One region of the Sutterella megalosphaeroides genome, then DNA from elsewhere that is predicted to be linked to it. Evidence: riboswitches for the same ligand, from Rfam matches in the RefSeq annotation. Region 1 holds a riboswitch; the other holds the start of a gene.
The links. A riboswitch is a leader RNA that binds a small molecule or an ion and turns the genes downstream of it on or off. The one in region 1 is predicted to bind lysine.
Positions count from the first base shown of each region.

Region 2: another riboswitch for lysine. It lies ahead of S6FBBBH3_RS04490 (Na+/H+ antiporter NhaC family protein); the one in region 1 lies ahead of S6FBBBH3_RS05215 (APC family permease).

Region 1 covers NZ_AP018786.1:1,221,400-1,225,869, forward strand. Annotated here, with positions in the region: gene S6FBBBH3_RS05210 (amidohydrolase) at 1-72, opposite strand, end outside; gene S6FBBBH3_RS05215 (APC family permease) at 202-1,614, opposite strand; lysine riboswitch at 1,793-1,967, opposite strand; gene S6FBBBH3_RS05220 (multiheme c-type cytochrome) at 2,262-4,058, shown strand; gene S6FBBBH3_RS05225 (hypothetical protein) at 4,293-4,470, opposite strand, start outside.
Region 2 covers NZ_AP018786.1:1,014,145-1,018,614, forward strand. Annotated here, with positions in the region: gene S6FBBBH3_RS04485 (M20 family metallopeptidase) at 140-1,285, opposite strand; gene S6FBBBH3_RS04490 (Na+/H+ antiporter NhaC family protein) at 1,335-2,717, opposite strand; lysine riboswitch at 3,030-3,208, opposite strand; gene S6FBBBH3_RS04500 (hypothetical protein) at 3,578-4,024, opposite strand; gene S6FBBBH3_RS04505 (dipeptide ABC transporter ATP-binding protein) at 4,173-4,470, opposite strand, start outside.

The sequences.
Region 1 (4,470 bases):
TTCGACGAGAAGGGCCCGGGCGAAGCGCCCGCGTTCAAGGTAGATCTTGGCGTTCAGAATGACGGTGGCCATGGGGGAATCCTTCGAAAAAAGGGTCACACGGGGGTGGATGGTTGAAATGTAGAACTCGGGGAGAAGACTCCGCGCGACCGCTCCTTGGCAGTCATCGGTCGCGCGGTGTTTCGGACAGGTGCTTTAGGATTATTCGCTTCCGAGGGCGTCCTTCCCTTCGAGGGCGCGTTCCTTTTCAAGCGCGTCGTGGCGACGGCGGAAGAAAAGTTCGTAGATCACGAGCCCGCCGAGCGGCACGAGAAGGCCGAGAAGCGCCGTCACGGGATCCTGCTCGAGGGTGTTCAAAGCCAGACCGATCATGACGAGGCAGATGAGAATCGTCGTGAAGGGATAGAGCCAAACACGGTAGGGGCGCTCCATCGTCGGGTACTTGCGGCGCAACACGATCACGGAGAAGAAGGTGAGGCCGTGGAAGATGATCCCGCAGAGGGCGACGAGGCTCGTCAATTCGGAGAGCGTGCGCGAGCACACGAGAATCGAGGCCATCACCGCGGAAGCGATCTGGGCGTTCATCGGGGTGCGGTACGTCGGATGGAGCTTCGCGAGGCTCGGGAACAGAGCGCCGTCGCGGGCCATGGCGAAGTACATGCGCGGGAAGACCATGATGCAGCCGTTCAAGGAATTGAAGATGGCGAGAATCATGGCGGCACCCACGACGATCATGCCCGCGGAACCGAAGAGTTCCTTCGCGGCCGCCGTGCCGAGGTAGTAGTCGCCGCTTTCAACGAGCTGCTGAATCGTCTCGAAAGGGAGGACGCGATAGACCGCATAGTTGAAGAGCACGTAGAGAATCGCCACGCCCGTGATCGAGAGAATGAGAGCAAGCGGAATGTTGCGCTTCGGGTTCTTGATTTCTTCGGCGATCGTGTTGAGGTTCGTCCAGCCTTCATAAGCCCAGAGGGTCGCGATGACGGCAAAGCCCACCATGCTGCAGAGTTCGAGGAAGGAGGGCGCGGCATGCGTTTCCGGAAGCTCGAAGGTGAGAAGGTCGGGCGACTGCGTCCCCATGGCAAGACCGCACACGAGAATGAGCACGATCGGGAGCATCTTCAAAATCATGAAGAGGTTCTGCACGGTGCTTCCCAACTTCACACCTCGGATGTTGAGGACCGTGAGAAGGAAGATCGACGCGAGAGCGATCCCCTTTTGCACCAGGGGGTCGAGCGGATAGATGCTCGAGAGCGCCGCCCCGAACGCCACGGCCAAAGCCGCGATCGAGCCCGAGGAGGAGAGGAAGAAATTCGTGATGCCGCACATGAAGGCGACGCGTTCGCCGTAGGCTTCGCGCAGGTACACGTAGTAGCCGCCCGCCTTGGGCATCATCGCGCCGAGTTCGGCAAAGCAGATGCCGCTCAGAAGCGTCACGAGGCCGCCGATAAGCCAAACGAGGAGCGCGAGGCCGAGGTTCATCCCGGAGCGCTGCAGAACGATCGCACCGATATAAAAGATCCCGGAGCCGATCATGATGCCGGCGAGCACGGAGATGCCGCCGAAGAGGCTCACTTCGCGCTTCATTGTTGCGGGTTCGTGGGAATTGGACACGGGGTTTCTCCGAAAAAGGGGAAAAGGGTCGAAAAAAATACAAACGAAAAAGCCGCACTCACCATCGTCGGTGATGCGGCTTATAAGAGAACCCGTCCTCGGCCCGTGCGCCCGCGCCCCTTCCGAGACGACCGAAGCGCTGTCGGACGCCGAAAACGGAGGGCTCGATGTCGCAAGCTCCGCCGATAGCGCCTCCGACGAAGCGAAGCTTCGCCGGGAGTCACCGACGTATTTCGCCGGTGCCCAACGCAGGGACGCACCCGTCCGAACGTTTCGGCGGGTTGACCTTTCACCGTCGTCTCCGGGTGTCCCCTCGAACGGCTACTCATTCGCCCCGCGCCTCTATCCACAACTTTCTGTCCGATAACTTTCGCACGGCAACGCGCACTGCGGGGACGAGGGAAATCCTGTAAACATAACTTTTGTTCCATCCTTTCAGTCGCATCAAAGCGAGTGGGCGATTTGGATTAGGGGTTCTTGAGTAACTTCGGGTAGGGAATATCCCTCGAACTCGGTCGGAATGCGTGCAAGTCCGAATCGGCCGCAGGGATGCGGCCCCGTAGAATGGCCCCAAGCACGATCGGGCCCGCAAGAACGAGCCCCGACCGTACTCCGAAGAGCTTCCAAGACCTTCCGTGGTGCCCGCCATGACCCCGTCCGTCCTTTCTCCCGTTCGATCTTCGTTCCGACCGTCGTCGTTCGCGCTCGCGTGCGCCGTTGCCCTTGCGGCTTCGCTTTCGACTTCCGTCACAGCGGCGGGTTCGACCCCGACCGCGTCTGCTCCGGAGCGCGCCGCCTGCACCGCGTGCCACACGGTGACGCCCAATCTGAGCGCGCACAGCCCGCGTGAAATCCATGCGCTCCACGCGGGCGACCTTGCCCGACCCGAAGGCGACTGCCTCCAGTGCCACGAGGACGACGGACGTTTTCTCGTCGCTCGGGCGAATGCGTGCTCCGGGTGCCACGCGGACTTTGCCAAGAAAGCTCCCCACGACGCGAAAAAGCTTTCGGACGCCGAGTGTGCCTCCTGCCATACGACGGACGCCGTGCGCGCGGCGCACTTGGGCGCCAAGGAAACGACCGCGCGCGAAGGACTCAAGTCGCTCGTCTCCGTTGACGTGACCGACGCGAAAATCGTGCGCGAAGCGGATGCGGCGTATGCCGAGGTCACGTTCCGGCTCTTGGACGCCGAAGGGCAACCCGTTCCGCTCGCAACGAAAGACCCCGCGGACGCCCCGTGGATCAAGAATCTCCAGCTCTACGTCAATTGGGACGCGGAAAGCGACTTCACGATGAGTCGCGGGACGCCGATTTTCGTGAAGTCGAACAAACGCGACGTCACGCAAAAGGGGCTCGGGCGCACGCCCGCGGGCGAGCGCGAACGGACGCCTCTTTTCCGCACGGACGGCGAACATTTCACCTACCGCGTGGGCCCCGTCGTGCTTGAGGACCGCTTTTCGACGTCCTCCCCGAAAGCAGGGAAGGTGGGTGTCGTGAGCAACCGTCTGATCTACTGCTTCGACGACGCGAAAAAGCTCGCGGCGTGCGACAGCGGTCGCGACCGTAAGAACGCCGCCTGGAACGACCTCTGGGTGTTCGACGAAAAGGGGCTCGTTCCGCACGAACGCCTCACGGCCCTGCGCCCGACGATTACGTCGAACGCCAAGTGCGGGACCTGTCACGGCTACAACGCCGAGCACGACGAAACCGAAATCAATTGTCGCAGTTGCCACTCGCAGGTGACGAAGAAAAACAAGCACTACGCGGATACGACCTGCTACTCGGGGCACGACGACGAAAACGGGCGCCATACGACGCCCTTCAAGCCGAAGAGCTACGCCCCGCGCGCGATGCCGGGCTTCGGCGGGTCGACGAACGACCTGACGCTCCCGTGCGTCACGTGCCACAATCCGAATACGCCGCCCACGGCCGCGATTCGCGACTACATGACGAACGCCGATTCGCCCGATTTCATCGAGGACCTCGTGCTCTCGTACCCGGACATGAAGGTCTGGATCCATTCGCTCCATGCGGGGACGCGCCCGAGCCAGCGCGCGGAAGGCGGCGTTCGCGAAGTCAAATGGGCGAAGTCCCGCGGCGACTGCACGGCCTGCCACGAGGGCGAGAGCTTCGGCCTGGAGCGCCTCGCCAAGGTCGGTCGCCCGCTTGCGCTCGATACGGCGTACGACCCCGACTCGAACGCCCATCCTGCGGTCGACTTCACGGTGAACGCCTACGCCTCGCCCATGGCGGCGACGTGCTTCGCGTGCCACGCCTACACGCGGGACGCCTACGGGAAACTCGTCAAAAACGAGAAGGCGAAGGCCCACATCGCCGAGATGGGCGGGAAATTCGGCGTCAAGCTCGAAGACCTTCAGCCCGAACGCTGCAACACCTGCCACACGCCCGAAGCGCTCGGCAAGGCGCACGGGTTGAAGCGCTGACTGAAGCGCTGACGAAGAGATTCCGAAACCCCGAACCGCCGAGTCCGTGTTGTCTCGGGCGTCGGGCTCCGGTTCGGGGGAGCGGAATCGGGAAGCTGAAAAAGACATCGGGGCGGCGCTTGGTGCGTCGCCCCGAGAAGCGTATTCGTTGAGGGATTTGTTGAGGGACTCGTTGCGGGATCCGTCGGCTTCACGGTCGGCGGATCTTTTTCGTCGGGCCCGAAGGCGCGAAGCTCACTTCTTCTTCGCGTCGCCGCCCGCAAGATAGAGGCCCGCGAAAATCATCATGACCGCAAACGGCACGGCGGGTTCGCTGTCCGGAAGATTCATGAAGATCAAGAGGAGCGCAAAGCCGAGCGCGGCGACGCCGTACCCGACGAGGCGCCCGAAGGGGGTCGCAGACCGGGCGTCC
Region 2 (4,470 bases), 210 kb from region 1:
TTCACCGCCGAACGAAGCATCGCCGACGCACAAAACGAAAGCCGCCCTGGAGCGCAAAAGCTCGGAGCGGCTTTGAGAAGGTCCGTGAACGACCGACGGAGTTGCGAGCGGACGATCTTCGCCCGCCCGCAAGCGAGGATCAGGGAGCGAGCAGCCGCTCTACCATACGCTTGTAGATCTCGAACGAGGCGAGCACTTCTTCGGGGTAGCCGCATTCGTTGTCGCCGTGCAGGTTTTCGCCCGACGGCCCGAACGTCACGACGGGAATCCCGAGCGTGACGGCGACGATGTTGGAGTCGCACACCGACGGGTCGTAGGCGAGTTCAAGGGCTTTGCCCGTCACGTCGGCGTAGCAGTCGACGAGCGTCGTCACGAGTTCGTGGTCTTCGGGGACCGCAAAGGACTGCATGTAGGGGCTTTTCCGGGGCTTCAGCCGGACGTTCACCTTATCGGCAAGGCCGAGGTCGGCTGCCGCCGAGCGGATCTGCGCGATGCAGTCCTCGGACGTTTCGCCCGGCACGACGTAGCGGTCGACGAAGACGTAGCAGCTGTCGGGAACGACGAGCGTGTCGGGGTTGCCCCCAGACATGTAGCGCACGCACCAGGTGCCGCCGACGAGCTTCGGGTGGGTTTTCGTCGGCAGCGCCTCGATCGCGACCGCAAGCTTTCCCGCCGAAATGAGCGCGTTTTCGCCGCGGCGCGGGTAGCGGCTCGCGTGCGCGGACTCGCCGCGCACGGTGACCTCGAAGCTGTAGCGACCGCGGAAACCGATCGCCGCGTTCGTAAAGCGGCACTCGGCCATGACGGCGTAGTCGGCTTTGAGCACGCCTTCGTCGCAAAGCGCGTAGGTCCCGCGACTCAAGCCCTCTTCGTCCGAAACGAAGGCGGCGAGGATCTTCCCCGAGAAGCGCTCGGGGTGCGCCGCAAAGTATTCGAGGGTCGAAAGGAGGCACGCGAGGCCCCCCTTCATGTCCATGGCGCCGCGCCCGTAGACCTTGCCGTCGATTTCGGTCGCGCGGAAAGGATTCGTCTTCCAGTTTTCGAGCGTCACGTCGACCGTGTCGATGTGACCGATCAGAAGCATCGTTTTCCCGGGACGGCCCGAGTCGAGCTCCGTCCAGACCGAGGGGCGCACGCCCTCGACGTCCTCGTCGAAGCGCGAAAAGTGCGGCGTCAGGCCGAAGCCGCGGATGAGGCCCGCGATGTGTTCGGCGATTTCGAGCTCGCGCCCGTTGACGGAGCGGATGTTGATGAGGTCGTACCAGCGTTGAATGAGGGGATCCATGGTGCGTTTTCCGTGAGTGGGTCGATGGGGATGAAAGAAGCGTCCGGACTCAGGCGGGCTGCGCTTCGGCGCGTCCCGTCGCACGCTCGTCGCGAAGGGCTTCGAGCTTGGCCGTGCACAGGCCCGTGACGGCGTAAAAGACCGAGAAGAGAATCGAGAGCCAGAGCATCGGCGCAAACGGCGTGAAGGCGAGATTCGCGACCCCGAGCGTGCCGGCCGTGTAGGAGCCCGTCGTCGACCAGGGCACCATGGGCGCAAGTCCCGTACCGGTGTCGATCATCATGCGCATCAGGTTCTTGCGGGAGAGCCCGTACGCGGGAAAGAGGTCCTTCGTCATGGCGCCGACAACGGGGTAGCTCACGTAGTAGGCGCCCGTAATCGTGAAGAAGACGGCATGGAGCACCATCACCGCGAAGCTCATCGATCGGCTCGTGCGGGCGCGTTCGCGAAGCCACGCAAGGAGCACGTCCGCGACACCCGCCGTGCGCAGGGGCGCCCCGAAGATCGCCGCCGCCATCAGAAGGCCGATCGTGCCCAACATGCTCGTGAAGCCCCCGCGGTTCACCATCGTGTCGACGAAGCTCGAGCCCGTCTCGGCGGCGTAGCCCGAATACATGGCGTTCATGAGGTCTCGCGGATTTTCGCCCTGAAGGACTACGGCGATGAGAGCGGCCGCGGCAATCCCTGCGACGAAGGTCGGGATGGCGGGCTTGCGAAGCACGATGAGGGCGAGCACGACCGGAACCGGTAGGAGCGTGAGAACGCTCAGGTCGAAGTTCGCGGAAAGCGTCGCGAGGATTTCGTCGTAGGCGCCGCTCGCCGCCGCGTGGGTTTCGAGCGAGAGCCCGTAGACGAAGAAGAACGCAAGGCTCAGAAGGAAGGCGGGTCCCGTCGAAACGAGGGCGTGCCGGATTCCTTCCATCAAGGGCGTGTCGGTAACGGTCGCGGTGATGACGGTCGAATCCGAAAGAGGCGAAATCTTGTCGCCCGTGAAGGCCCCCACGCACACGGCGCCCGCCGCGGCTTCGAGCGGAACGCCGAGGCCCTCGGCAACGCCCATGCACGCGATGCCCACCGTGGCGAGCGTTCCCCAGGACGTACCCGCGAGCGCGCTCATGAGCGTACAGATGATGCAGACGACCGGAAGGAACATCGAGGGCGTGATCACTTGCATCCCGAGGTAAATCATGGTCGGGATCGTGCCCGAAGCCATCCAGACGGCAATGAGGACGCCGACCGCGAGCAAAATGAGCATCGCCACGAGCATCGAGGCGATCGTATCGCGAATGCCGCGCTGCAGATCGTCGTAGCGGATCCCGAAGGCGCAGGCCATCGCGCACATGATCGCGCCGTCGATCGCAAGCACGATGCGCGCGTTGAGCTCAAGCTCCATGAGACCGAAAACCAAAACGAAGACGCCGACGGCAAGCATGGAAAAGGCTGCGCGGGCGCCGATCGGCGATGTTGTCGAGGATGCGGCGGACGGGTTCATGGCTGGGCCTCCGAAAAAGGGAAAAGCGAGGGCGAAAAGCTCTTCGGCAAGACGAAAAAAGGTCGAAGGTCCGCTTCCGGACCCCGACCTTTTGTTGACCTTCGGCCGCCCTGTAGCGCGACGGACGCTCCGTCGGTGTGAGGGCGGTCCCCCGTCGTGAGGTTGTGTTTCGGCCTCGGTCCTCTTTTGGCTTTTCGGCCGTTCGGTACCGACGCGCGCACTCCGTCGCGGGGTTTCGTTCTCTTTTTCGGGTGTTCCGGTAGCGCTCCGCGTTGCCGCGACAGTCCCGGAGATGTTCTCTCCGGTCCCAGGTGCGCTTTCGACCCGCGAAACGGCCCAGGCGCCCTTCGGCGGTCGTCCCTTTCGGCTTCCCCTCGATTTCGCGTGTATGGAGAAACGTACTCTTGAAGACCGCAACCTCTACCTGTGTCATTCCATTCTGCACTGCGAAAAGCGCGCGGTCCGTACCGAAAAGGCCTTAGTTCGTTTGTGACGATCGGGTGCGTCGCGCAACGAAAAAGGGCGTCTGGGGGAAATCACCCGAGCTCGAAAACCCGAATGCGTATTCGAAGGGTCGGTTTATTCCGAGGTTTACTAGGGGGTTGTGCCTAGTGCGGAAAACTCGTAGAAAAAATAAGGAAATAAGGAGAAATAAGGCAAAGGATGCCGTGCGGCAAATCGACGGCAACTCAACGGAAAACCGGCCGCGGGTTGCCGCGACCGGTTGAGCGGGATCCCCCTTGTCCCGAAACGAGTCGCTCGGTGCGAGGCGTTTCGGGAGGGGGGACGCGTTGAAGAACTCAGCGGGGGCCGAAGCCGGGACCGCCCGGACCTCCGGGTCCGCCCGGACGATGCCCGCCGGGCCCTCCGGGACCAGCCGCTCCGCCGGGCCCGCCCGGACGGTGGCCGGGCGGCTCGGGCCGATGTGGCGGTCGATGCGCTTGAGGAGGCGGAGGTGCCGGACGGGGCGGAGGCGGCGGGGGCGGACGATGGAAGGCGGCCGCCCGTTCCGCGAGGAATCGGCGGTAGGCGTCGCGCGAATACCAACGCCCGTCGTAGTACCAACGGTGTCCGTCCCAGCGGCCTTCGCGGTAGTGTTCGCGAATGTATTCGCGGGTGAGCGCGTCGGTGACGCCGTAGAGGAGGTCGGCGAGGAGTTCGTCCGAAGCGGCCGAAGCGACTCCCGCCCAACCGCCCGCGGCAAGCAGCACCGCCGTGCCGAAAATCAGTTTGCGACGCGTGGTCATGGTTTTCTTCCTTCTTCTTCCGTAGGGTTTTCTTGCTCGTACCCGATCGGATACGAGTGAACGTATGTTCAGTATAGGACGCGCCCATGCAAAGTCGCGTTAAGCGAACGCCGCGGAATGCAAGAAAGTGCGACCGAAGCTTGAGTTTTCAGTCGGACGCGTCGGGGCTGCGGTCAAAGAGCTTCGAAGCTTTCTCGCCGAGTCGGGGCACGGCTGCAAGGAGCCTCTGCGTATAGGGGTCGACGGGGTGCGTGAGGATCGCCTGCGCGTCGCCCGTTTCGACGATGCGGCCCGATTTCATGACGAGGATGCGGTCCGCCATGTATTCGACGACGCCGAAATTGTGGGTGATGAAGAGGTACCCGAGTCCGAACTCCCGCTGCAGGGCTTTGAGGAGATTCAGAATCTGCGCCTGCACCGAGACGTCGAGGGCCGACGTGGGTTCG